2 regions of the Lentibacillus halophilus genome follow, and region 1 is predicted to be linked to the other one. Evidence: predicted binding sites of a transcription regulator. Region 1 holds the regulator's gene; the other holds the start of a gene.
The links. Region 1 encodes NrdR, which represses ribonucleotide reductase genes. Its sites were predicted from a motif close to AACACNATATATNGTGTT; they were not measured.

Region 1 (16,786 bases):
GGACATAGCAGCCGCTAAAACAGCAGCTACAAAAATTCCAGCTACAATTGTTGGAAGCAAGTCAAGTGTATGGAAATACCCCATATCCGGGTTATCCAAATTCGGAAAATTAGCTATTATATAAACCCCAACAATCAAAAGGACAAAATAAAATATACTCAAGTATGTTGTAGCTAATGCAGAAGTCGTTTGTGCTGATTTGTTAGATTTTGAAAACATGTACATGAGATAGACATACGGAGCACTCATGGCTCCCAACGTCATCATGATAAAACAACTGATTGCATATAACAGCCCTTCTTCACCTTTTAAATCAAATACTAATGGCTTATTCTGAAGAGCTTGTGCCGTGGAGCTGCCCCAAGGTTCTGCATTCAACACAACGATAGCTACGGTAATCATTGACACCGCCATCATTATAAACTGTATAAAACTCGCCATGATGGATGAGTGGCTGCCTCCCATGACCACATACGTAATGAAAACAGCACCGATGACAAGAACTCCTATCCAATAATCGATTCCTAATACATATTGTACCGCATATGCTCCGCCCTGTAATTGCGCTAGTATATAAACAAACATGGCGACAATCGTGACAATCGCACTTACAAAACGAACTTTCTTATTATAGCGCATCTCAAAAAATTGCGAAAAACTAAGGGCACCATAACTTCTAAATTTAGGAGCAATAAATATAGTGGCCAATGCAAACCCTATGATAACACCTGCATTTTGCCATAAACCAAATGCTACTCCGAAAGCGTACATGGCTCCCAACGTTCCAAGAAAGCTCGACGTACTGGCATACGTAGACGCTAGTGCGCCACCTCCAAGTCGTGGTCCCATACTTCTATCTGCAACCAAAAAATTTTCCCCATCTTTTGATGCTTTGTTTCTGTAAAGAAAACCAATGAAAATCATGGCTGCTAAATAAAGAATAACAATGACTATAATTGAATTCATCTGTGATCCCCCTGCATAAAAATACTTTTTTAATCAACGAGACTATCTTTTTTAAGTTTTAACTTTATGGATTAAAATCCATACAGTAGGGATAACACTTAAATATAAAACCCATAGCACAAATACATTAAGAGGTAAATGAAACACAGTTATACTGGATCCTGCAAGAAATGGAACCACCAACATCAGTATATCCAAGATAAGGATAATCATCAGCGCTTTTAAAGGTCTCATCGTTCAACAACACCTCACTTTCAATCTCTTTTACTAATATTCGTCTGTTAGCTGAATTCGTTCCAAAATCGGTTTTTAGTATCCAACACAAATGTAAACGCATACATAACAATGTTTTTAAAATATCTGTTCCCCAGTCTCCCTCCTTTTTAAAGGCCCAAATTCATTAAAGACATTATCCTTAAATGTTCTTAAAAAAAGTATACATTCCCTCATTAAGACTGTCAATAATATTTTGATTATTTTAAACTTATATATTCATTGATTTATAGACTGGCATGTCTCTCACAGGATTCTATATATTTTTCTGGGTCGTCCTTTGGAAGTCGGCACTTCTTCTCCCGCTATCTCAGCAAGACCTTCATTTAAAAGACCATTTAATATCCGTCTGGCATTGCGTTGCGTCATGTTTAACCACGTGGCAAGCTGAGACGCCGTTACACTTTGTTCTTTGCTTTGTTTCTGAACAGAAATGATTTTATTATAAGAAGACACGGACACACCACTTTTCTTCAATTTTTCCATCACCTTTGGGTCATCGGTGTGAAAACTGAAAGAAATGGATTGATTTTTTTCCAAGGGGCCTTCCACCGTATTTGTTTCATCTCCCAAAAAAATACACGATGCCTGATGATCTTCTGCGTATTGCAGGGCTAACGCCGCTTTATGATTAGCATGACTTGCTGTATCGCCGTACCCGATGCCAATAAAGACCATGGCATGTGTTATGTCAGTAATAGTTTGAAGAAGAGGACGCCCCATTTTTCCAGGGTTTTGAAAACTTTCCCTAGTTGAAAAGATGATAAATTGATTCATGTTCACAGCATAATAAATTCCGGATACCGATTCGGAATAATTCAGTATTTCTTTTTTTATCCTCAGGTTTAACCGATAAGCGTCGTAACTATCAACATCAATTTGAGAAGACCAATACTCCCGATCGTCTGCTAAGCTTATGTACATAATAGCGATTTGTGACTTTTTAAATTGCTGTGTTTGAAAGTGTAACGAAGCAGACGTTAATGTTTCCTTAATTGTTTGTTTGGATGGTGTGATTCTAAAGACAGGAATCTTTTTTTCTGTTAATGAATCATAAACGGATTTGATACTTGTAACACAACTGTTCACATCATCATTGTTATACAGATTTTCGTGAAAACGAATGATGTCATTGATTCCTCTCACGTCGTGGGATAATTCTTTGATAAAAATTTGATTGGTTGGAAGGTTTAATTCTTCATATACACTTGTTACCGAGTCCTTAGTGATGGTATCAAAGCTAACGTTTTCCAGAGGCATTTTATGGTGATAACTCATTTCAAGCATCGTCTGCTTAAGACTCGAATAATCAAGTTTTAAATAAAAGGAAAGACGGCTTGTGCCATGATTTACAGCATGCAAATAAGGAACAATCCCTGTAAACACCCAAATGTCAACCGTATGTTCATATCGTCTTATTATATCAACTGTCTCTTGACTATGTTGATAAGGAAGTGGAATGATGATTAACCCATCTTCTGATTCAGACAGATGACTGACTCGTTTCACCGAGTTATCAGCTCCCACTATACCAGCCCGTACTTTCATAACTGTTCCCCCTGGATTAGCGTACCTTTCATGCAACACATTTAAGTGTCGATACGAATCCGATATATTTGTCTTGGACGTCCTGCCTGCGCTGTTTCTTTCCCAATAATTTCTGCCAGATCATGGTTCACTAAACTATTCAAAATACGCCGGGCATTACGTTCGGTCATTTTTAACCATTCCGATACAATCAAAGCTGTTAAACTGTGGTTACCACTGTTTCTTTGCACGGATAACATTTTTTTATATGTCATGATACTAACACCAGCATTTTCCAACTTTTCGTTCATTTCCTGATCATCGGTACGATACCCATACGTAATACTTTCCCTCTCTTGCAAAGGCCCTTCTATCGTTCCATTATGATCAACCAGAAAAGCACAGAATTCATCATAGTTTTGTGCATGATAGACTGCTAAACGAGCATTGGCTTCAGCCGTTAATGCTGTATCTCCGTAGCCTATTCCTATATGGGAAGGATGATCGGTTATCAAAGCGAGTCGCTCCAAAAGCGTATAATCTTCGGACACGTGTTGTTCGATTGACCCTCTCGTTGAAAAAACGATAAATTCTCCAATTCCCAATGAGACAAACGAGCCGGTAATCGCTTCTGCGTAATCAACAATGGCCGATTGAAGCTGCAAATTTAAACGATGAGAATCATAAGATATAATATGTTTGTCTTGGCCACTATCCATATTTCCCGTTCTTACAAGCATGACCGCAATTTGCGAATGTTTAAATTGCATGGTTTCCCACCGTTGAAGAGACGTTTCTATCGTCGAGCGTATATTTGATTTTGTCGGTGTCACCCGATAGACCGGTATATTCTGTTTTTTTAGTTCTTCATAAACATAACGTAAACAAGTCATACAAACATTTACTTTGTTTTCATTATATAATTGTTGATGAAAGTTTAAAACTTCATCCAAATTTGTATATCCTGGGTATTCGTGAAAAAATATATCATTAACAGAAAGGTGCAAGTCATCATACGCCTCATAAACATCACGCTGTCTTATCATATCAATGCTTACACGGCTAATGTCGTGATGATCATGATAGTGCATTTTAGCCAGTACACTCGTCAAGCTTGTGCCATTTAATTCGAGGTAGAAAAAAGGTTGTTGGACGCTACTTTTTTTTGCATGGGAATAAGGGGTTAATCCTGAAAACAACCACATATCAACCATGTATTGATTCTTTTCCACAATCTCTACGGTTTCTTCCGCCGTTGTGTACGTGAATAATGACGGTTCGATGCTTTCTTCAAATTCTTTCAATATATTCATGATGACATTCGCGGTATCTTCCGGGCCAACTATGCCAGCTTTGACTTTCGCCATAGGTTCACTTTCCTTTCCGGCTAGTATTTTATAATTGCCTTTATATGCGTTACATACGTATTTTCATACAGGTGATACGTCTTAATCGCACAATAACCGGAAAGCCGTGATGTCGTAATGTTTTGAGTTCGGCATGTGCTTAAATCAAGGTGTGAAAATAGGCAGGGACAGGCATACAAAATTATGTCATTATATATTAAATCTGAATGCCTGTTTTTTCAAGAATAACTGCACGTTTACGTAACAGAAGATCTTAGAAACCGCCCATTTCACTACAATAAGAAACAGTCTATTATTGTTTGTAAAGTGCCTTTTGATCAATCTCTTTTTTAATCAATCGTTCAAAGTCCTCATATGGTAATGTCTTCGAATCGTTCTCTCCATATCGACGCACGTTTACGGCGTCATTATCGATTTCATTATCCCCTATCACTAATGAAAATGGAACTTTTTGCGTCTGCGCTTCTCTGATCTTATAACCAATCTTCTCATCACGTTCATCAACTGCAACGCGAACACCTTGGTATCGCAATTGATCAGCAACTTTTGACGCATAATCCAAATGAGCCTGAGGGGCGACCGGAATGACTTTTACCTGAACAGGTGCCAGCCATGTCGGGAATGCTCCCTTGTATTCCTCAATCAAAAATGCCACAAAACGTTCCATGGTGGATACAACACCGCGATGAATGACAACGGGGCGATGTTGGTTGCCGTCTTCCCCGATATAAGTCAAGTCAAACCGTTCCGGCAACTGGTAATCCAGTTGAACGGTGGACAGGGTTTCATCTTTGCCCAGCGCTGTTTTTACTTGCACATCAAGTTTCGGTCCATAAAAAGCGGCCTCTCCTACTGCTTCGATATAGTCAACATTCATTTCTTCCATCGTTTCCTTAAGCATGGCTTGTGCTTTATCCCACATGTCATCGTTGTCAATATATTTCTCTTTATCTTCTGGATCGCGATAGGATAGGCGGAAATAGTAATCATTAATTCCAAAATCATTGTATACTTTTTGCATAAGCTCTACTACCCGAACAAATTCATCCTTCAGTTGATCGGGACGGGCAAAGATATGTGCGTCATTCAGAGTCATAGCACGAACCCGCTGCAGCCCGGCCAGTGCGCCGGACATTTCATAGCGGTGCATGGTGCCAAGTTCGGCAATTCGCAGTGGAAGATTACGATAACTCCAAAGTTGATTTTTGTAAACCATCATGTGATGCGGGCAGTTCATCGGTCGCAACACCAAATCTTCGTTATCCATTTCCATTGCCGGGAACATATCGTCCTGGTAATGATCCCAATGACCGCTTGTTTTGTAAAGGTCGACACTGCCAAGTACCGGAGTATACACATGATCATAGCCCAAGCGTTCTTCCAGATCAACAATGTATCGTTCAATCGTGCGACGAATGGTCGCTCCTTTTGGCAGCCACAGCGGCAGGCCTTGTCCGACTTTTTGAGAAACGTCAAATATTTCTAGTTCCTTGCCAAGCTTGCGGTGATCGCGTTCTTTTCGTTCTTCTAGAATACGCAGATGCTCGTCAAGTTGCCCCTTCTTTTCAAAGGCGGTGCCATAAATGCGCTGCAGCTGTTTGTTATTGCTGTCCCCACGCCAATAAGCCCCGGATACACTCAACAGCTTGAATGCTTTTATTTTGCTTGTGGATGGAACATGAACACCGCGACACAGGTCAAAAAACTCTCCCTGTTGATAAATGGTTACCTGTTCATCTTCCGGAATATCGTCAATAAGCTCTATTTTTAATTCATCGCCAATCTTCCGAAACATTTCCTTAGCCTCGTTGCGTGTAACTTCCACACGTTCTATTTCCAAGCTTTCGTCGATAATCTTTTTCATTTCTTTTTCAATCTTAGGCAAGTCTTCCGGCGTCACAGAATGGTCCATATCCATATCGTAGTAAAAACCTTCTTCAATCACCGGTCCGACACCGAAGTTAACATTGCCGTACAGTCTAGTGACAGCCTGTGCCAACAGATGTGCAGTAGAGTGGCGCAAGATGTCCACTCCTTCTCTATCCCCATAGGTAACAATCGCAATTGTGCCACCATGGGGCAATTCCCGCCGGAGATCCATTAACGTATCGTCCAATTTAATGGCAAGGGCTTGTTTTTTCAATCCCGGTGAAATAGAAGCGGCGATATCCTCTCCTGTTGTCCCTGCCGGAAACGGTTTTGTCGTTCCGTCCGGAAACGTAATCATTACTTGTTCCATCGTTCATACTCCTTCCATTTCTCATGAGTATCATGCATCACACGTAAAAAAGCACCCGTCCCTCTGCATCATTGAAGCAAAGGGACGAGCGCTCACGTCACGTGGTTCCACCCTATTTTCCGCAATAAATATTACGGCTCATTGATCATTAACGCAGATCACACGCTGCTGTTTACTGCATAGGTTCCACAACAGAGTTCAAAGGGGGTGATCATTTATCCGGTCAGTGGAAGCTTCCAGCCAATGACCTCCTTCTCTTTGCTGCCGGAGGCAAATGATCGTGTCCTTATCGTCACTTTTTATTGGGGGTAACATCATTATTGATTATATTATAGCGTCCATTCCGGCTTAAATCAAGTTCTATATTATGTTTACGTTAATGAATATGGAAATGGAAAACGGCTCATTGGTTGAAATTTGACCCGCTCCTGAAAGATATTAATAATGGACATTGTTTTGGCATCCGACGGGCTGTCTCCGTAGATATTGATCGTATCGGGACACATGGCAATGAGTGGCGCCAGATTCCATTCATTTTCATCAAGACCGACCATATAAAGCGGCTTCTTTTGCATGATAGTCCGTAATTCCATCGTTGAAAACCGTTTTCCTTCCGGCTTGTAAAATGAAAATGGCTCACCCTGGAGAACGTGGACTTCATGGTACATTGAATGGCATTTTCCGATATGGTGACGCAGCATGTCAATAAACGCTTGGTGATCTTCTTCACGTTTAAATTCATCTATGGCAAGTCCCACATAATCAGCCAACTGATCTTTAAACATTTTTGATTGAAAGTTGACAATGGAATCAAAGTGAACCGCTCCGGAGTTTTTAATGTTGGCAAAAAAAAGCGCATAAAGCAGTCGACATGGATCCTTGTTATTTCTTATGATCTGATCATCGTCAATATCTCCCGTGACAATACGGTAGGACAAATCCATGATACGTTCGGTTTCATCCATATCTGTATAATAATAATAATCTTTGATGATGCCGTTGAGCATAGCCGTCAGCCGGTGCGATACAAACACACCGACCATTGCCTCGGCGATTGTTTCCATCAGATCACTGCCGGGAACTTGATAATCCAGCTGTAAATGATTCCCCCATTCCCTATTGTTTTTCCAGTGAAGTTCAATCTTTTTGTTGATTTGAAAAAGATACTCACAAAAACGGATGGCTTCTTTATCCGATTCAAAATACACTTCAAGCAAATACATCACCCTCATCCAAGACCAAACTGTTACATTATATGGACATCACTACAGAATCATGTATAATCCATGAAAACTAGTAACGAGTATTGTCCAAATGATCAAGGAGGGGTTGTAAAGGCGTGTTATTGATCACGTCGGTTTTTACCGGCAAGTTTGACGTCCATACTAACCTGCTTAATCCGTTCGATAATCCGTCCCGCTTTCACCGTTTCATTGCCGCCGCGGTTCGTCGTTTCCATTTGTTGTTCAAGCTGACTCAAACTGTAGTTGGAGGTAAAAAACACGGGTTTATTTTCCATCATTCGGTATTGCAGAATCGAGCCTAGTATTTCATCCCGGAACCAGGGTGACTGAGTTTCAGCTCCGATATCATCAAGCATGAGCACATCAGCCTCTTTAAAGTAGCTGATTTTTTCATTGATTGAGTCATCTTTAATAGAGCTTTTCATTTCCCGTACCAATTCAGGCATATAAATGAGCATGGATGATAAGTTATACTCTTTCAACGCGTTAGCTAGTGCCCCCATCATATATGTTTTACCAACCCCGAATGCGCCGTGAAAATAAATGCCCTTTGCCGGCAATTCATCGCTGATTTTATTAAGAAATAGAAGCAACTGACGAATACCTTCTCCGCGCTCCGCATCATGGTCAATATCACTTATCGTCGCGTTCAATATTTCTTTTGGCATGTACAGACTTTGAATTAAGCGTTGCTGTTCCCACTGTTTTTCCATATCGATCCTATTATGACATTTTTCATATACTAGATTGATGTCACCGTTTTCCGCTTGAAGAACCGGGGAATACCCTTGCAGCATGTTCACACACTGCCCAAATGAAGCACATTTGTCACACTGCTTGGACTGTGTCTTATATTCATGAAGCTTAATAAGATGTTTATCCACTGCCTGCTGTGTGAGCTGGGAGTTTTGTGACAAAAATGTCTGTATCTCCGGGTTATTGAGCACTTCCTCCCGCACACGCTGATAATTTTCCTTAAAGTTTTTATTTTGCTGCATCCATTTTTTTAGTTCGGATTGTACTGGCTTCATGTGAATCATCCTTATGATTGACTATTCCTTTTTCCGGAAAACTTTTTCAACAGCTGCTCTGTTTCATGCCACTCGTCGTCAGAAGTGGTATGCTGCTGGACAGTTTCCGATCCGGTATCTTGCTGTTTCTTTTTCCTTTCGGTGAACCAGTCGGGGACCACATCATTGGATGTTGATTTCCGCCCGGATTTTTTTCTGTTCTTACGTTCCTGATGTTGCATTTTTTCATGTTTTGCAAAGCGCATGGCTTCTTTTGCTGTCTGCAAATTCGCACGTGACCAGTGGCTGGCGATCGTTTCCATATAGGCTTTGGACAATTTCATGTTGGATTGAAGCAATACATAATGGATTAATACATTCATGACCGGAGACGGCAATCCTTGAGTTGTCATCACCTCCCGGATCACTTTCAGATCTTGACTAGAGGCCTGACCCCCATTAGATAAATCCTCAAGAAGCTGTTTCGGCGTTATCCGTTCCAATTCCGCAATTAACTGATCCTCTTTTGTTTCAAATTGTTGTACCGTTTCAGCGGAGGTGGTGTCCGGTTGTTTTTCCGTCAGCCTGACAGTTCCCTGATGATTTTTGAACAAATCATGGCATGCGTCTTTGAATTCGCTGCGATTAAGTTTGTTGTCTTCAGTCAGCGCCCATAGCACAGCTTTTTCCACCTCATAGTCCGGTAAATCATACACACTCATCATTTGTGCAATCAATTGCCGGTTCGACTGGGTCAACACTTGATCTTTCGGAATCATACGTTGTTGCAGCATTTGTTCCATCCATGAAAAGTCCGGTTCTCCAACCCAATCAGATGACTCTTCATTTAACGCGTCCGGTTCCGATCCCTGCGTCTTACTGTCCGGAGTAATGGTTTGAAAAACATCGTGAAACGAAGCTGTCATATTAACACCCTTATTATTATACGGACGTTTGACATAATGATCTTTCAACTTGTCAAATTTGGCTTGTCCGATGTGATGATACAAGAGTTGCGCAAGCATATCATCTGCAAAAAATCGGGACGGAGCAAACGGTGGGTGTAGCTCATACGTATACGTGTTATAGTCGTCCATCTGTTCCTGGAATGTTTTTAATAAACCAATTCCTTCTAGTTTTAATCTTGCCCGGTAAAGGTCATCCAGCGGCATATTCATATAATTCATCAATGTATGATGCGTCTGCACTGTTGAATCCAGATGCATTTCGATGTCATTTAACAGCGTCATATATAATGCCATTGCCCTGATGCCGATAAGCGGCTGGTATAAATGGGTCAGTGCATTTGAAAAATCGGCCGGCAATTCTTTCTCGAGTATCACCCGATACCCATCAATGGGTACTATTTTTCCAATATCATACATGGCACAAACCCTTTCCCTATATTAACCGTATTCCCTGTTGTTATTGATTATTTTGTTCTCTGTCCGTTTTGATAAGATCTTTTAATTCGTCCAAAAAAACAGAGATATCCTTAAATTGTCTGTAAACGGAAGCAAAGCGAACATATGCCACTTCATCAATGGTTGAGAGCTGCGTCATAACCATTTCACCCACTTCATTGCTTTCCACTTCTGAAATGCCTTCGTCGCGCAGTTCTTTTTCAACTTCCAGGGCTATTTCTTCAATGGATTCAAGCGGAACCGGTCGTTTTTCGCATGCTTTAATAAGCCCACGTATCACTTTTTCACGGCTGTATTCCTGTCTGGTGCCATCCTTTTTCACAATAATAAGCGGTACCTCTTCAATACGCTCAAACGTGGTAAACCGATATCCGCACCGTTCACATTCCCTACGCCGTCGAATGGACTGTCCTTCTTCAATTGGCCTTGAATCCAACACTTTTGTATTTTTGTTCTGGCAGTTTGAGCATCGCATGTTGTTTGACTCCTATCATCGTTGAGCAGACTGCTACGAACCTTCATAAGCAGTCACATTCGTTTCGTATAACACCATTCAAATATATATTATGATCAATTGTTTTGATTCTCTATTATATTACTATATTATAACATGATGATCATGGTTGAAGTAAATAAAGTGAAACGTCGTTTTTTATTTCACACTGATTATTGATCCAATAAAAAAGATTGACACGCTCTTTCATAAAAGCAGTCAATCTACTATGAAGTCCATTATCAGCGGCTAACTTCCATTTGATCATGACAAATGTGGCTTCCGACATGTCTGGCAAGGTCCGTCACCCGTCTGGAATAACCCCATTCATTATCATACCAAGCCAATATTTTTATTTTACGGTCATCCATAATCATGGTTGACAAACCATCAATGATGGCAGAATACTCCGTCGTCGTGTAATCAATGGAAACGAGTGGTTCATCGCTGTATTGGATAATGCCATTCATTCCATTCTTCGAGGCGTTCCGGAACAAATCATTAACCATTTCTTCTGAGACGGATTCTTCCACATCCATAACCAAATCAACAAGTGATACGTTTGGTGTTGGAACCCGCAGTGCTGAGCCGTGGATTTTCCCATTTAAATGCGGCATGACGTCTCCAAGTGCTTTCGCTGCACCAGTGGATGTCGGTATAATTGATTGTGTGCAACCACGGGCACGGCGCAAGTCCTTGTGAGGGTTATCCAGATTCTTTTGATCGTTCGTGAATGAATGAACCGTCGTCATAAGCCCATTGATAATGGTTAAGTTTTCATCCAGAACCTTGACAACTGGAGCAAGACAGTTCGTTGTACACGATGCGTTGGAAATAACATCATCGGTTTCAGGGTCATACATATCATCATTAACACCCATAACAATGGTTTTATCAATGTCTTTCCCAGGCGCAGTAATAACAACTTTTTGTGCACCTGCTTGAATGTGACGGCCTGCGTCTTCTTTTGTTTTAAATTTGCCCGTCGCTTCGATCACAATATCAATATTATAATCGTTCCATGGGAGTTTTTCAGGTTCACGCGAATGGACGATAGCGATGTCTTTTCCGTCTATCTCAAGGCTGTCGTCAAGCGCTTTCACTTCCCTGCCAAAAATACCATGAACGCTGTCATATTTAATAAGATGTGCTAACGTTTCAGGAGGGTAGTTTGCATTTATTGCCACAACCTCTAATTTATCATCCGTTACCGCTTGACGGAAAACCATTCGTCCGATGCGGCCAAAACCATTAATTGCAATCCGGGTCTTATTCATGTACGATCCTCCTATTATGTTATACTTATCAGTGCTTTATATTAAATAGTATAACATAATTAAGGGTGAATGTGACAACTTTTTTCGAATTCATTTACATGGATTATATGATTTCCCATGATTGAAGCAATGCTTCCATCTGCTCGAAGGATGCTTGTTTCGTTTTGTTATTATCAATAACAGCATCGGCCAACGCTGCTTTTTCGCTGACCGGCATTTGGGAATGTATTCGCTGATACGCCTCTTTTTCAGAATAACCGTCACGTTCCATAAGACGGTTTAATTGTACGTGCTCATCAACATAGACAACAACGGTCTTATCCACATAATGAGTCAATTTGCTTTCAAACAACAATGGGATATCCAAAACAACACATGTTGCCCCCGATGCGATTTCAACATCTCTTTTTTCAAGCATTTTTTCTCGTACAGCGGGATGCACCATACGATTTAACTGTTGGCGTTTTTCTTCATCAGCAAAAACAATCGCGCCTAATTCGTCGCGGTTAATGGTTTGGTCTTTCCGGAGAATTCTCTCCCCGAATGTTTCCACAATCTGATCATACGCTTTTTCTCCAGGCATCACAACATCTCTGGATAATTTATCTGCATCAATAACTGGAATACCGAAATCGTCAAACATTAACGAAACAGTGCTCTTGCCACTGGCAATACTACCGGTAAGTCCGACTGTCAACGTCATTTGTAAGCCCCTCATTTCATTTTTTGGCAGGAAACACAAACGTGTGTCCCGCGGTCACCGATTTTCATTTTGACGATTGCCCTGCCGCACATTTTGCAAGGGTCACCATCCCGGCCATATACAAACAAACGCTGTTGAAACATTCCTATATCCCCCTGTGAATTAACATAGGAGCGAATAGTCGTTCCACCTTGATCAACAGCCTCCCGCAATGTTGCTATAGACGCTTCCCAGATGGCTTTTGATTCCTTTTTCTTTAGTTTGTTCGCTTTATGCAACGGGTGGATATTGGCTTTAAACAATGTTTCATCAACATAAATATTGCCGAGACCGGCAACAACCGTTTGATCCAACAATACCGTTTTTACAACTCTTTCCGTTTTTTTCAGCCGCTGATACAGATATTCCGGTGTGAATGTTGCATCGAACGGATCCGGCCCCAATTGGTTCAGCGGCTTATGGCCCCATTCATCCCCTTTAGCAAATAGATGCATCGTTCCAAATTTGCGCACGTCGTTATAACGCAGCTCCTCCCCATTGTTAAACGCAAAAATGACATGGGTATGCTTGGGAACCGGTTTATGTGCAGGGTGAACACCGAATTTGCCTTCCATCCGCAAATGGGAGACTAGCACCACATCGTCCAGCTGAAATAGAAGAAATTTACCTTTCCGGGTGATATCCCGGATGGTCTGCCCAATGAGCTGATACTTAAACTGATCGGTATCATCCGGACACTTAACGATATTAGACCAATGAACAGTTACGTCAGCAATCGTTTTATGAATACAAAGCTGTTTTAATGTTTCTTTGATGGTTTCAACTTCGGGCAGTTCCGGCATGTTATCTTCCCCTTATTTGGCATCAAACCAACTGTCGCCATATTCGTATTCAACTTCCAATGGTACATCCAAATCTACGGTGGATTCCATGACAGCTGGTACCATTGTCTTCAGAGAGTCAATTTCTTCTTTCGGTGCTTCAAGAATTAATTCGTCGTGCACTTGCAAAAGCATACGTGCGTGCATGTTTTCATCTTTTAATGTGTGATTCAAATCGATCATGGCTCTTTTAATAATATCGGCAGCACTTCCTTGGACAGGGGTATTCATAGCCGTCCGCTCGGCAAAAGAACGCCGGTTGAAATTCCTGCTTGTGATATCCGGCAAATAACGTCTTCGTTTCATCAACGTCGTCACATATCCTTGATGTTTGGCTTGTTGAACAATATCATCCATATATCGTTTAACATCCGGATAACTTTCAAAATAACGATCAATGAACTGCTTCGCTTCTTTGCGTGTAATCCCAAGACTTTGGGATAAACCGAAATCACTAATGCCATATACAATCCCGAAGTTGACTGCCTTAGCCTGACGACGCATATTGTCTGTTACATTATCTTTATCAACGTGAAACACGTCCATGGCCGTCCTGGTGTGGATATCCAAGTTATTCCTGAATGCCTCTACCAATTTACTGTCGTTTGCTATATGCGCTAGAACACGCAGTTCGATTTGCGAATAGTCTGCTGCAAACATGATCCAGTCCGTTTGGGAAGGAATAAACGCCTGACGTATTTTGCGTCCTTCCTCCAGCCGGATGGGAATGTTTTGCAAATTGGGATCAATCGAGCTTAACCGACCGGTCTGAGTCAGTGCCTGATTGAAACGGGTATGGATTTTTTGAGTGTTCGCATCCACCACCCGTAGCAATCCAGTCAGATAGGTAGACTGCAGCTTACTGAGCTGTCTGTACAGCAAGAGTTTCGGAATAATGTCATGCTCATGCTGCAGCTGCTCCAGAACGTCAGCGGCGGTCGAGTAGCCGGTCTTCGTCTTTTTAATGACTGGTAACCCTAACTTTTCAAACAAAATCGGACCGAGCTGTTTTGGTGAATTGAGATTGAATTCTTCACCAGCCAAATGATGAATGTCTTCTTCAAGATCCTGCAAACGCTCCTTCAGACTGTTGTCCATTTCCCGCAGGCGTTCGGTGTCGACTAACACTCCGGTATATTCCATTTCACCCAAAATAAGAGCAAGGGGCAACTCCAGTGTCTTTAATAATTCATATTGTTCATTGTCTTTCAGCTGCGTTTCCATATCCTCTTTTAACCGGAAAAGAAGGCTCGCTTTACGAACGATATGGTCGCTTAATTCAGCCTGTTCAGGTACGTTCATTTTGGCGCCTTTCCCGTACACTTCTTCGTCAAATAATACATCGGTTTCCCCCAACCGACGGGCAATGGTTGGAATATCATGATTGTTATCAGCGGGATTAAGCAAGTAAGACGTCAGCAACATATCAAAGACAATTCCCTGGATGTGAATGCCTCGGTTTAGTAAAGCAACCAACGTTTTTTTAGCATCAAAAACAATTTTCTGTTTGCTGCTGTCCTCGACCCATGTCTGAAACAAATGGGAATTCAAAGCAGTTTGTGTAGGAATAAAAAAAGCATTTGTCGCATTCACAATCCCGATGCCTTCTATCTCAGCATAATGGTAATTGTCTTCAAGCATCTCCAGTACCAGCGCCGATTTATCGCCAAGCATGTCTTCAGTAACATCATCAGCAATCACGTAAGAAATAGCGCGGAGTTCTGTTTGTTCGTCGTCTTCTTCAACCGCCTGCTCACTATTTATCCGGCTCAAAAGCGACTGGAATCCCAAGTCCTTAAAGATGGCTCGGACATCCGCCTGCGCATAGCCACTATACGCAATATCATCTATCGTCACGTCAATGGGGGAATATTGATCGATGGTGACAAGCTGTTTGCTCATAAAAGCTTCTTCTTTATAATCATCCAATTTTTCTTTTAATTTGGCACCGCTCACCTCATCCAGCCGGTCATACACGTTATCGACTGAATGAAATTGTTTCAGAAGTTTGGTGGCTGTTTTCTCACCAATACCAGGAACACCTGGGATATTGTCCGAATTATCCCCCATCAATGCCTTAAGGTCGATAAGTTGATGTGGGGTAATGTCCATTTTTTCTTTCATAAAAGCAGGGGTATACGGTTCAACGTCACTGATTCCTTTTTTGGTTAAATGAACGGTGACATGCTCCGATACAAGCTGAAGCAGATCTCTGTCTCCGGAAATGACCGTGATATCCCATCCTTTTTCCTGGGCCTGGTTTGAGAGTGTACCGATAATGTCGTCCGCTTCATATAGTTGAAGCTGATAGTGAGCTACGTGAAATGCATCCAAGACTTCTTTCAGAAGTGGAATTTGTTCCGACAGCTCCGGTGGTGTCTTTTGACGTCCTCCTTTATATTCCTTATAGGTTTCATGACGAAATGTGGTTTTTCCAGCATCGAAAGCGACAAGCAAGTGAGTCGGCTGTTCGTCCTCCAATATTTTTAGAAGCATATTCGTAAAACCATACACGGCATTGGTATAGACACCTTTTTCGTTATTTAACAGCGGCAGTGCAAAAAATGCCCGGTAAATCACACTGTTGCCATCAATCAATACAAGTTTGTTCGACATACGTCAAATCCTCCGATCCGTGTCTGCCTGGTAAATATAGTTTATCATTATCCATGCCTGATTCAAAAGATTATCTCCCGGTTTTCAGACCAGTAAAAGAAATCATTTACAAAAAACAGAAACGAGGCTGGGACAAAAAACGTTTAGTCAAATAAAAATCCGAACTATGATTCGAAAAAACCTGAATCAGTTCGGATTTTTCGTTTAGCGTAGGAAAAACACGGAGATTCCTGCGGGATGAAAAGCCTAGATAAGACCCCGCAGTGCGATAAGCACAAAGCAAAGCTTCCATGAGTAGGCTTCGACCTGCGAGGAGCGTAGGCTTCGACGAATAAGCTTGCAACGCGACGAGCACGAGGAGGCTTATCAGCGCCCGCGGCAAAGAAGACACTGTGAAAGCGACCAAAGAAAGCTTGAACAGATGTCGCGCTTGTGCCTGGTAAGGTGAAAGCGCAGTGTTTTTCCGGAGCGATGGCCACACCTTAAATATATCGTTCGTATTTAGAAGCAATTTGTTCAGTCTTGTCCCAGCCCCGCTTTGTTTTATTTGGGCAAGTAAACATGAAACGTTGACCCGTTATCCGGTTCACTTTCAACGGATATATGGCCATCATGAACTTCCACAATATGTTTTACAATAGCCAAACCGAGTCCCGTTCCACCTGTATTCCGGCTGCGGGCCTTATCCACTCGATAAAATCGTTCAAAAATTCTCGGGATTACTGCCTGGTCAATGCCAATGCCATTATCGGACACGGACACATGA
Region 2 (16,786 bases), 230 kb from region 1:
AACCACTAATGACAGATGACTAATGGTAATGGCGATGTCTAACCTTGCTCCCCTTTACTCGCTTTTAATTGGTGCAATGTATCATTGTAGTCATACGAGATGGAATATCCGATAAAGGTGCCATATATGATATATAAACAGATAGTCGAAACAATCGTGTACACATTAAGGTCAACCAAAGGCGGAACATTTGAGAAAATAGGCTGCAGTAAATAAAAAACAATTCCCCACAATATCAACCCATATACAGCGCCCATTACGAATGTTTCCATTTTTTTAAAGAAGACATAATAAATAAACGCCACCCCTATGGATAACAACCCGGTTAAGACGATCGTCAATGCGTAGCCATGCCAACGTTCTGTCCATTCCTCGGATGTCCATGAACGCAGCAGATAGCTCCTCGGTGTCACTTCCGAAAAATTGAAATAATAAAGGACGATCCCAAAAAACCCAAATACCACGCCTCCAATAAACCCCGTCAGCAGTGAGCGGGACAACAGTGAGCGTGGTTCCTCTTCTTTATTCTGTTCCAGTTGTTTATCTTGATTTCCCAATTCATAACACCTCCACGCTTAGTGTGACCAATGGCAGAGAGATCCAATCATCCCTGTTGAAAATAATCGGTGAAGAAATAAAATTAGTCTTCCGGAAGATTTTTTAGTAAAATAGAAATTAGATAGCTAATGAATATTTTATAACAGACAGGCAACAATGGTAGCAGACGAATGAATTGGAAATATTGTTGATAATATTTCTGGCGCAGCTGATATTTATTGCTGAATCGTGGTATACAATGAATAAGCAGTGCTTTAATGAAAGGGGGAATTCACGTGATACGCGGTAAATTTTCTTTGGTGGTTTATGCGATTATTGGTCTTGCCATTATTGGCATCATCACACAGCTGTTCACCAATACTGCTTCCTTTCTGATGAGTATACTCACCATGATTGGACTTGCGGTTGTCGTTTTTGCGTTTGTTTACTTTATCTTTTTCCGGAAGAGCAGTGCTTCTTCCAGTGACGCCAAAAAATATAAACAGGCCGTGAAACAATCCAAATCAAAATACAGCCAGAAACAACCCAAGCCAAATGATACAACATCCAAGCAGCAATCCCCCACAACAAAGAAAAAAACGAATAAACGCGCATCTCACTTGAGAGTCATCGATGGCAATAAGTCGAAACGAAAAAACCGGGCCAGCTTTTAAACTGGACCGGTTTTAATTTGGCCACCGTTTCAGAAACAGACGAGCTTCTTCTGTTCCTGTCTCTATCAATTGTTTCTTGGTTTCATCCGGCAAAGCAAACTCGGTTGCATGAATATGGTCAACAGGAATAAAAATAATCTGATGCTGATCCGATTTGGAAACATACCGAGCATCATGAGCCTCAAGCATCGTGCTGAACAAGGCATGAAACATATCCAGTCCGTTCCCGATATTATGAGGTTCACATCCATCGGGATAACCGCTCAGTTTCATCCCTAACACCGGTCGTTCCTTCCGTTCTCTTCCATTTTCGAATATCCATAATGGAAAATTACTCAACAATCCCCCATCAACCATCAAACTTTTTCGTTTTTTATCACCTTGAAGTTTTTCCGGCATAAAAAAATATGGAAAACCTGCACTCATCCGAATAGCTTTAGCAATCGGAAATCGGTTCGGATCCATACCATATATACGTTGCAGATCATCCGGAATAACTACTAATTTCCCTAGTGAAATATCACTTACAACAACTTTCAGATAACCTGGCTTGATATCACGGAACGTATACACACCTTTTTGAGCCAGCAAATGGTCAATCCATTGTTCCAGTTTTTTGCCTTTATACAGACCAAGCCGGAAATAAAGGTTTAACCATTTGGAAAACGGAATGAAAAGAGTCCAAGCCGGTGGGTCCAGTAATTCCTGCAAATCCAGTTCCTCAACGATTTGCTCAATCTCATCAATGCTGAATCCGGATGCCAGCAGAGAAGCCATCAGGGCCCCTGCCGATGATCCAGCCACTCGTTCAAAGGTGTGATTATGTTCGGACACTTGCCTTATAGCACCGACAAGGGCGTATGCTTTGACACCGCCACCGGAGAACACACCATCAATTTTCATATTGTCATCTCCCGCCACTCTTTTGGAACATTTATGCTCTTCATCTATTCCTATGTTTATATATGGGAAAATGTGCGGGAAATGGATGGTGCCATGACAGATTAGTCGATGGTATAGCTATGCTTCACTTTCCTCATTGGTTTCTCTCAGATGATCCACTCGTATACTGTCCGCTTTAAAATATTGAATGAGATCACCAATGCGATCGATCGAGTTCCAGCTAAGATGATGTTCAATTCCTTCTACATCATCATAGATTTTATCACTGTCGACCCCGATTATCTCAAGAAATTCCTCAAGCAATTCATGTCGATAAACCAAACGTTTGCCCAATTTTTGTCCTTTGGCTGTTAAAATGAAGCCCCGGTATTTTTCGTAGTTGAGATAGCCGTCTTTATCTAGTTTTTGCACCATTTTCGTTACGGATGACGGATGAACCTCCAATGCTTCAGCTATATCGGATACGCGGGCATATCCTTTTGATTGCATTAAATTATGAATTTGTTCGACATAATCCTCCATGCTCGGCGTAGGCATTAAATCACTCATTTCATGGGAATATTTTTTATTTTATGCAACATTGTTTCTGTATAAAGCATACATGATCGGCGCATATTAGACAAGCTTTTATGCAGAAAAAAGGATCGGCTGTTATACCGATCCTTTTTTCTATAACGTTATAAACCACATTTCAACTGAGCGCCACAGCTCGTACAACTGTTGCAACCGCCTATTTCTTCAATGGTGCCACTCCGGCACACCGGACACGTATCACCAACGTCGGATCCAATAGTGACATTCGTTTTATCCAATTCCTGGATCGTATCCATAAGAACCACTTTTGGCTTTTCATCGTCAAAAAGTTCGGTTTGTTCCGTTGTCGTTTTTTCCTCAGCTTTCAATGTGAGTACTTGTGTATCACGGCTGCCATCAACATAGACCGTTCCGCCTTTTGCACCACCGTTATATAATCGCTGGTATACGTTTTCCACTTGATCAACCGTATACCCTTTCGGCGCGTTGACCGTTTTGGAAATGGAACTATCCACCCAACGTTGAATGACACATTGGGCATCCGCATGTTCTTCAGGCGTCAAATCCATGGCGGATACAAACCATTCCGGCAGTTCATCCGATTCCCGTTCAGGATGTTCATCAAAGTACTCTTGTACAATATCCGCTTTTACCTCGATAAATTTCCCTAAACGGCCGCTTCTATAATACGAAAAGGAGAAATATGGTTCCAGTCCGGTGCTTACACCCGCCATAGTTCCAGTGCTTCCGGTTGGTGCAACAGTAAGCAAATGAGAATTGCGGATTCCATGGGTGCGGATGGCTTCTTTAATATCCTCCGGCATTTTTTGCATGTATCCTGTATTGACAAATGCTTCACGCAATTCGTCGGTTTCTTTATCTGTTTCACCGACAAGAAACGGAAAGCTGCCTTTTTCTTTTGCCAGTTCAATGGACTCCCGATAGGCGGTTGTTGCAATGGCCTCAAAAATACTTTCAGCAAGGGCGTTGCCTTCCGCTGAACCATATTTTGTTTCACAATAAATCAAGAGATCATGGAGACCCATCACACCAAGTCCGACACGCCGTTCACCAAGCGCTTGCTTTTTATTTTCTCTAAGAAAATATGGCGTTGCATCAATAACGTTGTCCTGAAGCCGCACACCAGTCCTTACTGTTTGTTTCAACTTGTCAAAATCCACTGTTTTCGTTTGTTTATCCGCCATTTCAGCCAGATTGACCGCAGCCAGATTACAGACCGAATAAGGTGCAAGCGGTTGTTCACCACATGGGTTGGTGGCTACCACTTGATCACCATAGGCTTGAGCGTTAGTCAGTTCATTGGCATTATCAATAAAGAAAATACCCGGTTCAGCTGAATAGGTTGCACAAATATTAATCAGATTCCAGAGTTCCTTAGCCTTTATACGGCGATAAACACGAACACCATAACCCATTGCTTCCCACTTTCGGACATCACCGACGTCATGCCAATGTTCGTTATAATCACGCATTTCCTCGGCCGTATAATTTTCAACATCCGGAAAACGAAGTTCATGGTCCTCATCATTTTCCACGGCATCCATAAAATCTTTTGTAATGCAAACCGAAATATTGGCGCCAGTGAGGAATTCAGGATTATGAACCGTATACGTTCCACCGGTCAACAGTTTCTCTTCCGCTTCACGAATGGCCGCTTGGGTGAAACCACCCTGCCCAGGCATGGACCGATAATTGACGATACCCTGATACAAATCGGCTTCTGTTTCAGTCAGCGGTGTAAATTTAAGCTTTTCTTGAGCCAATTTCTTAATATGCTCATCGTCTGTATTTTCAATAAGATACCGCAAAATTCTCGGGTTTTGCATCTTGGAAATAATAAATTCAATAATATCCGGATGAGAATCAACAAGCATAATCATTTGGGCTCCACGTCTTGATCCGCCCTGCTCCACGAGATGTGTTAATTTAGCGATATCATCGAGCCAGGATACCGATCCGGATGACTTGCCATTCACCCCTCTGGCCAGTGTGTTTCGGGGTCTGAGGGTGGAACCATTCGTACCGACACCCCCTCCCCGGGACATAATCTCCATGACTTGCTTGCGATGGTCCGAAATGCCTTCACGGGAGTCTTTTATATATGGCATGACATAACAATTGAAATACGTGACATCCGTATCCGCACCGGCACCATAAAGAACGCGTCCGGCAGGGATGAAATTCATGGATTTCAATTGCTGGTTAAATGCTTCAAACCACTCGTCCTGTTTGTTTTTCGATGTTTCCACTTCTGCCAATCCTTTTGCATTTCGTTTGGCAATCTGTTCATAATAAATCTCCAATGGTTTATCAATCACATCAAAAAAGCGCCGCACAACACCTGTGGATGCTTCTTCGTCATCGTCAAGAGCCGAATGAAATTCCGGGGTCACATGAATATCAGCTTTATAATTGTCCCAATCGATGGATTGAACAAAGCCCAGACCGCGCGCCGGAAACTTAGGATCCGCTTTAACGGTGAGAACAACAAAATCCCCAGCTTTCAGTGTCCGCTTACCCGTATCTTTAAATGCATACCGATCCAGCATAACGAGTCTGGAAACACCTTCGTGAGTCAAGGTCATATCGTTGGTAACCGGATATACTTGCGGAAATAGCTCTATATCATTATTTAGTGATGGCACATCGATGGTTTGCTGAAAATCAGCAGCAGTCGACATAAATGAAATCACTCCTTTATATGGTTGTTCGTCATGAGTGCTTTATCATGCTATTACATTCAACATATCATACTCCAATCTCAAAAAACAATATGTAGTGTTTAAACAAAAAATATATACAATATATTGATAAAAAAGAACGATGATAATAGGTATGCCAAAGGTATGAAAGAATAAGTATATCAAGATGATAAAAGGGTAAGCAAGCTTATTTCGACAAGAAAACCATTTTCATGATCTTTCGTCTTTTTTTTGCACCTGACCTTACGCAAAAAAGACTTTGAAAAACTACCGAATAAAGCCTATAATGGACTTGAAAGTATGGTAATGACGGAGGATCGATTATGGAGTATTTGATTATAATAGCTGTTGCACTTTTAGCTTTTATCATGTTCCGCTTTTTCAGGCAACGAAATTTTTTAAAAACCTTGACTGAAGATCAATTCCGACAAGGTTACCGTAAAGCGCAACTTATCGACGTGCGTGAACCAAATGAGTTTAAAAAAGGGCATATACTCGGCGCCCGAAATATTCCGTTGACACAGATGAAACAGCGGCTTGTAGAGCTCCGCAAAGATAAGCCGGTCTATCTTTACTGTCAAAGCGGAACAAGGTCGGCCAGAGCTGCTCAGCTACTTCACAAAAAAGGATATCAGGATTTAAGCCAGCTAAAAGGCGGTTTTAAAAAATGGACCGGGAAAGTGAAATGATCGAATAAACGCAGAACCAGTCAGTTTGGTTTTAAACAAACAAAAAAGGACGGGGGACAAGATCCCGTCCTTTTTTGTTTGATCTAAGCGATGCAGACCGCATGTATTAGGTTAATAACGCAATATTGGTTTACGCGCTGCTGTCGTTTCGTCCAATCGTTTAACAGATGTATGGAACGGTGCTTCCTGAACCGATTCAGGGCTATTTTTCGCCTCTTCAGAAATAGTATACATGGCATCAATGAAACTATCCAGCATGTCTTTTGATTCGGTCTCCGTCGGTTCAGTCATCATCGCCTCTTCCACATTAAGCGGGAAATAAATCGTCGGTGGATGATAGCCATAATCCAGCAAGCGTTTGGCTATATCCAATGTCCGGACCCCCAATTTTTTCTGATTTTTTCCCGACATTACAAATTCATGCTTACAATGCTGCGGATATGGCATGGCATATTCGTTTTCCAGCATACGCATGAGGTAGTTTGCGTTCAAAACGGCATACTCACTAACCTTTTTAAGACCCTCAGCTCCCATGGTACGAATATAGGTATAAGCCCGTAGGTTTATTCCAAAATTTCCATAGTATGGTTTAATTCGGCCTATGGACGACGGACGGTCATAATCAAAGAAGTATTCACCATTTTGTTCGACAAGCAGTGGTTTTGGCAGGTACGGTGCAAGTTCGCTTGTCACGCCGACAGGGCCTGATCCCGGCCCTCCGCCGCCATGAGGTCCGGTGAATGTTTTGTGCAAATTTAAATGCACAACATCAAAACCCATATCTTTCGGCCGTGTATAACCCATAATGGCATTCAAATTAGCCCCGTCATAATACAACCGTCCTCCTGCACCATGAACAATCTCAGCCATTTCCACAATATCTGTTTCAAACAAGCCAAGCGTGTTTGGATTGGTAAGCATGAATGCGGCTGTCTTTTCATCAACCACACGTTTTAAATCATCCAGATCAACCAATCCGTGTTCATTTGTTTGGACAGTTGCCACATCAAACCCGGCAACCGCAACGGAGGCAGGATTGGTTCCATGAGCAGAATCCGGAACAATCACTTTTGTCCGATTATAGTCGCCATTAGCTTCATGGAAAGCCCTGATCATCATCAGTCCGGTCCATTCACCCTGTGCACCTGCTGACGGTTGTAGAGAAACAGCATCCATGCCCGTTAACTCTGCCAGAGACGTTTGCAAATCATACATCATTTCCATGGCTCCCTGAACGGTTTTCGGATCCTGGTATGGATGTAGTTGACTAAAGCCATTAAGTCCTGCCACGTCCTCATTTATTTTCGGATTGTATTTCATAGTGCAGGAGCCAAGCGGGTAAAAACCGGAATCAACCCCGTAATTTCGATTCGAGAGCGCGGTGTAATGACGCATAATCTCCAGTTCACTCACTTCAGGCAAATCGGGTGCTTCTGTCCGGATATAGACATCCTGAAATTCGCTGTCCAAATCTGTTTCCGGTACGTCAAGCATTGGTAAACTATAACTGGTTCTTCCTTCCTGGCCGCGTTCAAAAATCAAAGGAAAGTCTTTATTAGCCATGAATATCCCCCAATTCATTTACAAACGTGTCTATCTCCGCTTTTGTACGGATTTCTGTGACCGCAATCAACATATGATTCTGAAGTTCCGGGTAGGCCTTCTCCAGATCATAGCCACCGATGATACCATGTTGAAAAAGTTTTTCATTAACATTGGTGACATTTTCCGGCAATTTGACAACCAATTCATTAAAGAATGGTCCGTCAAAAGCAGCTGATAGTCCTATATCCTCCAATTTTCGTTTTAAATAGCGAGCCTTTTGCATATTCAAAACAGCCATGTGTCCAAGACCATGTTTTCCGATTGATGTCATTGCGACCGAACTGGCAAGGGCGTTCAGTGCCTGGTTGGAACAAATATTGGATGTTGCCTTATCACGCCGGATGTGCTGTTCTCTTGCTTGCAATGTGAGGACAAAACCACGTTCCCCCTCTTCATCCGTCGTTTGACCAACCAAACGCCCGGGGATTTTACGTTTTAATTTATCGGTTGTTGCAAAATAACCGCAATGCGGTCCGCCAAACTGCGCTGGGATTCCGAACACTTGTGTATCACCGACAGCAATGTCCGCACCAAAGTCCCCCGGAGGTGTTAGGTATCCCAGTGCAAGTGGGTTACTGGAAGTGATAAACATCGTCTTTTGCTGCTGGCGAATGATGGCATTGATGTCCTGCATAGGTTCCATTTGACCGAAAAAGTTGGGATATTGAACGACAACCCCGGCTGTATGGTCATCCACTTCATTTTCCAATTGCTCGATATTCGTTTGTCCGCCAGTATAATCAATTTCGACAACATTCAGATTGTGCCCTTTTGCGTACGTGTGAATGACGTCTCTTGACTCCGGATGAACGGTTTTTGATACAACGATTTTTTTTCGTTTGGTCTGTCCGGCACTCAAGGTGACTGCCTCAGCCAACGCTGTCCCTCCATCATATACAGAGGAGTTGGCCACATCCATGCCGGTAAGCTCGCATATCATGGTCTGAAATTCAAATATGGCTTGAAGTTCACCTTGAGACATTTCTGGCTGGTATGGTGTATATGCTGTATAAAATTCTGATCGTGAAATAACATGATCCACAACGGATGGGATGCCATGATCATATACCCCGGCTCCAAGGAAACAGCTGTATTCGCTTAAATTGGCATTTTTGGCAGCCATTCCGGCGAGTTCTTTTTTTAACGAATGTTCATTGGCCGGCTTTTTCAGATTTAAATCACCGGAAAACCTTACTTTCTCGGGAATATCAGCAAATAGTGCATCTGTTGAATCGACCCCGATAACATCGAGCATTTCCTGCTTATCTGTTTCGGTCATAGGCAAATAGCGAAATTCCATTTGGAAACCTCCCTTTTATTCATCCCGTTGATAGAACGGTGTTTTAACAACAACAGCTTTGCATTTTCGATTGCGCACTTGCACAAACACTTCTGTTCCAAGTTGAGTGTAAGTGCTTTCCACGAGAATCAGTCCGATATTTTTTTTCAAAGTCGGCGACTGAGTTCCTGTCGTTACAAAGCCAATTGTTCTGTCCCCATCCAGCACGGTATACCCTGTTCGGGGGATGCCCTTATCGATCATCTCAATTCCGACTAATCCTCTTGCCGGCCCCTGTTCTATTTGCTTTTTCAACGTGTCTTTTCCGATAAAATCTGCTTCTTTATTGACTTTAACGGCAAAGGACATGCCTGCTTCCACCGGTGTAATTGTTTCCGAAAGTTCCTGGCCGTATAATGGCAGATTCACCTCAAATCGCAACGTGTCCCTTGCCCCGAGGCCTGCTGGCACTATGCCGTATTCGTTGCCCGCTTCAAGAATCATGTTCCATAAATCACGAGCTTTAGCTGCATCAAGATATATTTCAAAACCATCTTCTCCCGTATAGCCGGTACGCGAGACAATGGCTTCGGCATCAATAGCCGAAAAATATACCGGATTGTCAAAGCGGAAAAATTTAATGTGACTCAAATCCGTTTCCGTCAGCTTTTGGAGGATGGTTTCAGCCAATGGTCCCTGCAGGGCAAGCTGGGCATAATCGGCTGAGACGTTTTCAATCGATACGTTCTGGCTCTTGTCTTTTTGACCGGTCAGCCATTCAAAGTCTTTTTGGGTATTGGCCGCATTGACAACAAGCAGGTATTGATCATCATCAAGCATGTAAATGAGAAAGTCATCTGTTGTGCCGCCATCCTCATAACACATAAACGTGTACTGGGCGCGGTTTGGAGTCAATCGGGAGATGTCATTGGTCACAACATATTGCAAAAACGCCTCACTGTCCGGACCTTCAATCAGAATCTCTCCCATATGCGACACATCAAACAGTCCGGCCTGCGTTCTCGTCGTATGGTGTTCCTGTTTGATGCCGCTGAATTGAACAGGCAGTTCCCATCCGCCGAAATCAACGGTTTTGCCACCTAGTTTGGCATACTCTGGAAAAAGCGGTGTTTGTTTTAACGCGCTCATGTCTTTCACTCCTTATAAACATGTTAAATAAAAGACAAACTATTCCAACAAATCAAATGAATAAACCCCACTTGATGGGCTTTTCCCCGGCAGACATTTATGTTTTTACATAAAAAACAGAGATTTCTCCCGTCACCGGGGAAATCTCTGTCCTTCAACCAGAAAGTTGTACATTTTTGTCAAAACAAAAATGCTTGCTTCGTGGGTGGTCCACCATACTATTGGCGGACACTCTCCAGAGTCGCGTCCTACAAGAGTCTTTTTGCCTGAGAGATTCACGTAATATGTTTGCTCCTTCGGCGTTACTGTACACAGTAAGCTCTCCCCTTGTATTCATTCGCATCATGATATGCATTTTTTTGGTTACACTATGTATTAGATAATATACGTCTCAAGTATGTAATTAAATGCATTATACCATAGGTCCCTTCACAAAAATAGGGATGATCACAACTTTTTGAAAAAGGAAGTATAACATGAATCAGATGGATATATCATATGATCCTCATTTTGTGGATGGATTGGAAACGACCCTGAGACAAGAAGGTCCTTTCGCCCCATGGAATCTGTTCCAAATGAATTATGAGGCAGCTCTGACAACCATGTCGCCATCATTTGATGGGTTAAAAGCACTGGAATATCTCCCGCAAATGGAATTTATGGATCATCAACTTTCCTGTGCCAAACAAGTGATGGAAGAGATGAACGGACGTGCTATTTTGGCTGATGAAGTGGGGTTGGGGAAAACGATTGAAGCAGGTTTGATTTTAAAAGAATATATGCTTCGTGGTCTCGTCAAAAAAGCCCTTATTATCGTACCGGCATCGTTGGTCAACCAATGGGCCAAGGAACTGAATGAAAAGTTTTACATCCCTGCGGTGACATTCAGGAAAACCCACCCTTGGGATCAGTATGACGTTATCATTACATCTATTGATACGGCAAAACGGTCCCCGCACCGCGAGCACATTTTGGAGCAGGACTATGATTTTTTATTAGTGGACGAGGCACATAAACTGAAAAACAACAAAACAAAAAATTACGAATTCATTACGAAATTGAAGAAAACGTATTGCCTACTGCTGACAGCAACACCTGTTCAAAACCGTCTTTCCGAAATATTTAACCTCGTATCCATCCTGAAGCCGGGACACCTCGGCGATTATGATACATTTTTAAATCAATATGGCAAGGATCGGAAAACGATTGGTCAGGACGGGTATCTCAAGCAGCTCATCCAAAAAGTAATGATTCGAAACACACGACAGAACGCCCGATTTAATCAAATCAAGCGACATATTGAAACAGTCTGGGTAAACTTTACCGAAGATGAACAGAGGGTTTACAAACAATTGGAAAACACAGTGGAAACTCTTCCCGCCTTTTCAAAAGTCACGTTGCTGCGAGAGTTATGTTCGTCAAGAGAAGCCTGTTACCTATCCCTTCAAAAAATGATGGATACGGAAGAAAACGACAAATGGATCCGTCCGATCACCGAACAAATTGAACAGCTTCCACACCATGTGAAGGCAGCCAAAATGGTCGATCTCATTAATAATGCCGGTGGCGAAAAAGTAATTGTATTCACCGAATACCGGGCGACACAGTTTTATTTGCAATGGTATTTAAAGGAAAGTGGAATCACGTCGGTGCCATACCGTGGCGGTTTTAACAAAGGTAAAAAAGATTGGATGCGACAGTTGTTTGAAAATCATGCCCAAGTGCTGATCGCCACAGAAGCCGGTGGAGAAGGCATTAACCTTCAGTTCTGCAACCATTTAATTAATTATGATCTGCCATGGAACCCAATGCGTCTGGAACAACGTATTGGAAGAATCCACCGGTATGGTCAAGAGAGAGATGTGCACATATATAATTTGGCTACCCGTGGCACAGTGGAAGAGCACATTATGACACTGCTGTATGAAAAAATTAATCTTTTTGAACAAATTATCGGCAATTTGGACAGCATTCTGGCCGAGTTAGATATTGAAGATATTGAATCCAAAATTCAAACCATTTTTTCGGAATCCGCATCAACCGGAGAAGCAAAAATAAAACTGGATAATCTGTCATCGATCATTCAAAAGACACATGACGACGCAATACACGAGGAGGTGGAACACTATGGCCATTAAAGATTTGCACCATTTTCTTGAATCGTATTTCACGGCCCATCAGTGCAGCATTGTACATAATGACGAAGGTATGCTCACGATTCAATTGACGGAAGCTATGGATCGGGCGTTAATGAATCGTCCGTTCTATTGGCATTATATCAAGAAAATGGGATATGCCGGTGATCCAAAACAACTGACCTTGATAACAGATCCCGAAAAACGCGATGGAAAACATGAATGGATTCATTTTGGCAGTCCACGTCTTCATCAGATTTTGAATCATTTACACGACAATGAAACCTACACAAAACTATTTGAACGAATAAATACCAATCAGAAAACCGCTCTTTTCCCATGGTTGGTCACCAATGTAAAAATCAGTTATGAAGGAAAACAAAAAATGGATGAAATGGTCTCCATAGGGCTCCACTTGATCAACGGAACGATGAAAGCGAATATGATGGACGAATTGCGCAACAAAACGATACAAGCATCCATCTCCGATTACTGCTATACCATGACGCCGATGATTACCTTGTCGAGCGGATATAAACGTATCGAACGTGTACTCGAGGATTATATTCGTAATCAACAGCATGATTGGGCGGAACGTTCATTGGAAACCATGGAGGAAGAAATAAGTCTCCTGCGACATTTTTATAAAGGAGAGGATCAGGAGAGTGACATAAGAAAGGAAATGGATGAAATTAAAAGACGCTATTATCCATGCATTCATTTCAGTGTGGTTAATGGAGGACTTTTTTATCTGACGGAAGACGCAAGCTAAAAAATGAGACAAGCCCCTTAACGCCAGGGGCTTGTCAATCAGCCTTATTGAAAAATACTTTCCACGCAAATGGCAGCAACCCTAGCCATCGGGTTGTATAAATGGCCTGATTCGGCTCATCAGAGGGATCTGTTTTGCGTGACTGTCTTTCTTCTGCCGGTGTATCCAGCAACTTGGTGAACCGCTGAACCATGTACTTAACATACTCATTGAAAGACAATGCCCACACCTCTTTCGCTTATTTGTATCATTATTATCAACTGCTGCCACATACTTTATACCGATGGTACTCGATTTTATGCCTGGAGGTCAGCTATTTCCTCTGCGATAGCCTCTATGGATTTGTTATCAGTCAACACAGTCGCATCCGCCGCTTCTGTGTACAGATCCTTGCGACGATTGTATAAACGAACCCTTTCGCTGGAGTCTTTTCCCCAAAGCGGTCTGTTGGGGTCTTCACCCAATCGAGAAGCAATAGCATTCATAGAGGCGTTCAAATGAACAACCAGGCCATGATGCGTCATAAACGCAACGTTTTCCTCTCGTTCAACCATGCCGCCACCTGTTGAAACAATTTGTTCCATTCCCCCGGTGCGCTTAAGCATTTCGGTTTCATACTTACGGAAGATTTGTTCCCCATGTTCCTGAAATATGGTTGTTATCGGTCCGTATTTATCCACAATCATCTGATCGGTATCTACCAACGGAACATCCAATTTGGTGCACAACCGTTCTCCTATGGTACTTTTTCCACTTCCCATGAATCCGATTAAATAAATAGGCTTCATATGATTCCCTGCCTTTGAGAAATTTTAAAATAATTTTATAAAAAAAGAAGGAGTTCAGCAAACCATGTCGAATATAGTCTTGTGTAAGGAGGTGAATCATTCATTGGACACAGCTTCCAAAATCGCAGAACAGCTTCTTCATGAAGCCATCAGCTCGAACGCTTCAGATGTGCATTTTTTTCCTTTTGCAGACCATGCAACGATCCATTTTCGGGTGCTTGGTGGCCGTATTCATCACAAAACTATTCCCATCAGCCAATATGACGTGTTGCTTACCTACTACAAGTTTACATCAGGAATGGATATAGGTGAAGTACGAAAACCCCAAGATGGAACCATTATTCATGAGCTTGAGGGCAACCGCTGCGCACTCCGCTTATCAACCTTGCCGCTTAACCGCACAGAAAGCCTTGCCATTCGGATTCTCCCACAGGATCAGCACCATTCTCTTGAAAAACTTTTCCTTTTCCAATTTCAACTAAAAAAATTGAAAAGCTGGATAAAAAACCGTAATGGAATCATATTGTTCACAGGGCCCACAGGCAGTGGCAAAACCACAACGCTGTATACTCTGCTGCAGACCATTCTTGCCGAAAAGTCCTACCAAACCATCACGCTTGAGGATCCGGTTGAAAAAGATATTCACGACATTCTGCAGGTACAGGTAAATGAGAAAGCAGGCATCACTTATCAGACAGGGTTAAAAGCGGCTTTGCGCCATGATCCGGATATCATTATGATTGGCGAAATCCGGGATCGTTTTACAGCACAGTTTGCATTTGATGCGTCCCTGACCGGACATCTTGTGCTCAGTACACTCCATGCCGGCAGTGCTGAAGGAACCATCCAGCGGTTATGGGAAATGGGCATCGGCACCATCGATATGCAACAGTCGCTCATTGCAGTTGCGGCGCTGGAGTTGCTACCAATCAAATTGAAGGATCATACTGAGCGTGCTGCTATTATGGAGATGTTGGACGGGCAAACCCTTGAACATACTCTGAATAATGACAGCCTACAGGCGACAGATCACTTCGACACATTCCATCATTTACGAAAGAAGGCCTTTGCATATGGGTTTATTACAGAAGATACGCTATCGTCTTCCGGACACTAACCATAAACCACCGCGCAAAGAACTACAGCTGCGTTTTTTGCACCGGTTGGCCAGGTTGCTTAAAAATGGCTGCACCATCGTTGAAGCACTTGATATGATGCAATGGGATGATCAACTGAAACCCATTGCCTCTGCCATCATTGACTCTCTCAAAGACGGCAAACCATTGGATGAAGCATTAGACCATATACATTTCAACCCAGTCATTACATCCTACCTTTATTTCGTCCGTCATAACGGTGACCTTGAGACCAATTTAGAAAAATGTGCAGTTATGTATGAACAACGACTGACTTACTTAAAAAAATTTTATGAAACGGCACGGTACCCAATCATTCTCTTCGTCATCTTTATGTTCCTGCTATACTTTATCAAACAGTCCATCCTCCCTTCATTTTTGAAACTTTTCCAGGGGACAACAGAAACGGCACCGACTGTTATGCTCACTGTTGCAGTCATTGATATGGTAGGCTACTTCCTTCTTGGGATTCTTATCATTCTCGGCATAGCATGGATTGTATGGCGTTTCAGCAGAAATAGGATCAACATCAGTAAGCGCATTAACATTTACAATAGAATCCCTATCTACCGGCAGTACAAACAAACACAAATATCATTTCTTTTTGCTGTCCACATCAGTTCTTTATTAATGAGCGGCCTTTCCATGAAAGACATCCTTATCAATATGGCCAGGCAGAAAAAACAACCTATACTCGCCCATTATGCCTCTCTGCTCACGGACGAATTATCCAGGGGTATTTATATGACCCATTTATTAACCCAATTGCCACTCATTGACAAACAATTATCTAGCATATTCCAAAGACATACAGACGTAAAAGCATTGGAAAAGGACTTGTCCATTTACAGTGAATTACAAACAGAAGAAACACATCGTAAAATCATGAAAACCATCACTTATATACAGCCTGTCTTTTTTATCATGCTCGGTGGAATGATCGTTGCCATTTATGCATCACTTATGTGGCCGATGTTTCAGCTAATCAAAACGATTTAACCATAGAAAGAGATGAATTTGATGATCAACAATCAAAAAGGGTTCACATTAATCTATAGGCAATTACCCATGGCGTAAAAACAAGAATGTTCTTTAAAAATCGACCGTCTCACTATACATTATAGACGGTCTTATTGCTTTTTTTAATTTTAATCTTAGAACAAATGGTTTGATTATTTTTAATTACATTATGCTTCACATCAACAATGTTCTCTACCTTGTCAAAAGTCTCATTATATAAAAAATACTCTTCTATAAATTTATAGCGATCCTTTGTGAGCGAATGTGGGTGTCAATTTATCGCCACACTTATGATCATTATAATTTTCTCAAAGTTGTACAGTAGTGCGGATTCTGTACCTTGCCTTCATCCGATTTTAAATCACTTTAAAAACCTTGATACAACCGCACTTCGGTAAAAATTGATTTTATGCATGTTTAAGGTTTATTAAAATTTTGGGGGTATTTCGGGGGTGCTTTGGGGGTGAACCCTCATTCATTCCCATTTACTGCGGGAGAAAGCTTCCGTTACGATATTTATTACATAAATAATTAGAGGTGGAAAGTGGCATACAAATTTTAAATGAAATTTCAAACATTTATTACATCATGCTGCCCCTTTCATATTTAAGCATTTTAGTTTTTCCTAATCACTATAAACCACCTTCATATTAATGTTTTTAGCGTTTATGGAAATTTTTAATACTACACAGATTTATGTGTTTATAAACTTTTAGTGACCAAATTTGAGCAGCCATAATGCAATATGTTGACTTTATTTGGTTGTTTTCCAATGATGATCCAAAGATAAGAAAAGAAAAATATAACAAGCAAGATAAATTATAATTCGCAAATTTCAAGCG

Region 2: ACZ5Q7_RS10675 (vitamin B12-dependent ribonucleotide reductase) is a predicted target of NrdR. The motif match lies at 5,435-5,452, and genes of this name have one in related genera.

The regions. Positions count from the first base shown of each region.
Region 1 is NZ_AP043750.1:1,927,709-1,944,494, reverse strand. It holds gene ACZ5Q7_RS09505 (sodium:solute symporter family protein) at 1-966, opposite strand, end outside; gene ACZ5Q7_RS09500 (helix-turn-helix domain-containing protein) at 1,486-2,787, opposite strand; gene ACZ5Q7_RS09495 (hypothetical protein) at 2,829-4,133, opposite strand; gene thrS (threonine--tRNA ligase) at 4,426-6,372, opposite strand; gene ytxC (sporulation protein YtxC) at 6,744-7,595, opposite strand; gene dnaI (primosomal protein DnaI) at 7,715-8,647, opposite strand; gene ACZ5Q7_RS09475 (replication initiation and membrane attachment family protein) at 8,659-10,011, opposite strand; gene nrdR (transcriptional regulator NrdR) at 10,052-10,525, opposite strand; gene ACZ5Q7_RS09465 (glyceraldehyde-3-phosphate dehydrogenase) at 10,786-11,820, opposite strand; gene coaE (dephospho-CoA kinase) at 11,924-12,523, opposite strand; gene mutM (DNA-formamidopyrimidine glycosylase) at 12,535-13,365, opposite strand; gene polA (DNA polymerase I) at 13,378-16,020, opposite strand; gene pnpS (two-component system histidine kinase PnpS) at 16,564-16,786, opposite strand, start outside.
Region 2 is NZ_AP043750.1:2,156,911-2,173,696, reverse strand. It holds gene ACZ5Q7_RS10695 (YqhR family membrane protein) at 39-557, opposite strand; gene ACZ5Q7_RS10690 (SA1362 family protein) at 834-1,211, shown strand; gene ACZ5Q7_RS10685 (patatin-like phospholipase family protein) at 1,224-2,114, opposite strand; gene mntR (transcriptional regulator MntR) at 2,232-2,651, opposite strand; gene ACZ5Q7_RS10675 (vitamin B12-dependent ribonucleotide reductase) at 2,792-5,350, opposite strand; gene ACZ5Q7_RS10670 (rhodanese-like domain-containing protein) at 5,695-6,060, shown strand; gene gcvPB (aminomethyl-transferring glycine dehydrogenase subunit GcvPB) at 6,172-7,623, opposite strand; gene gcvPA (aminomethyl-transferring glycine dehydrogenase subunit GcvPA) at 7,616-8,965, opposite strand; gene gcvT (glycine cleavage system aminomethyltransferase GcvT) at 8,981-10,093, opposite strand; glycine riboswitch at 10,338-10,430, opposite strand; gene ACZ5Q7_RS10650 (DEAD/DEAH box helicase) at 10,570-12,231, shown strand; gene ACZ5Q7_RS10645 (YqhG family protein) at 12,221-13,000, shown strand; gene ACZ5Q7_RS10640 (YqzE family protein) at 13,035-13,220, opposite strand; gene ACZ5Q7_RS10635 (shikimate kinase) at 13,297-13,788, opposite strand; gene comGA (competence type IV pilus ATPase ComGA) at 13,853-14,905, shown strand; gene comGB (competence type IV pilus assembly protein ComGB) at 14,862-15,923, shown strand.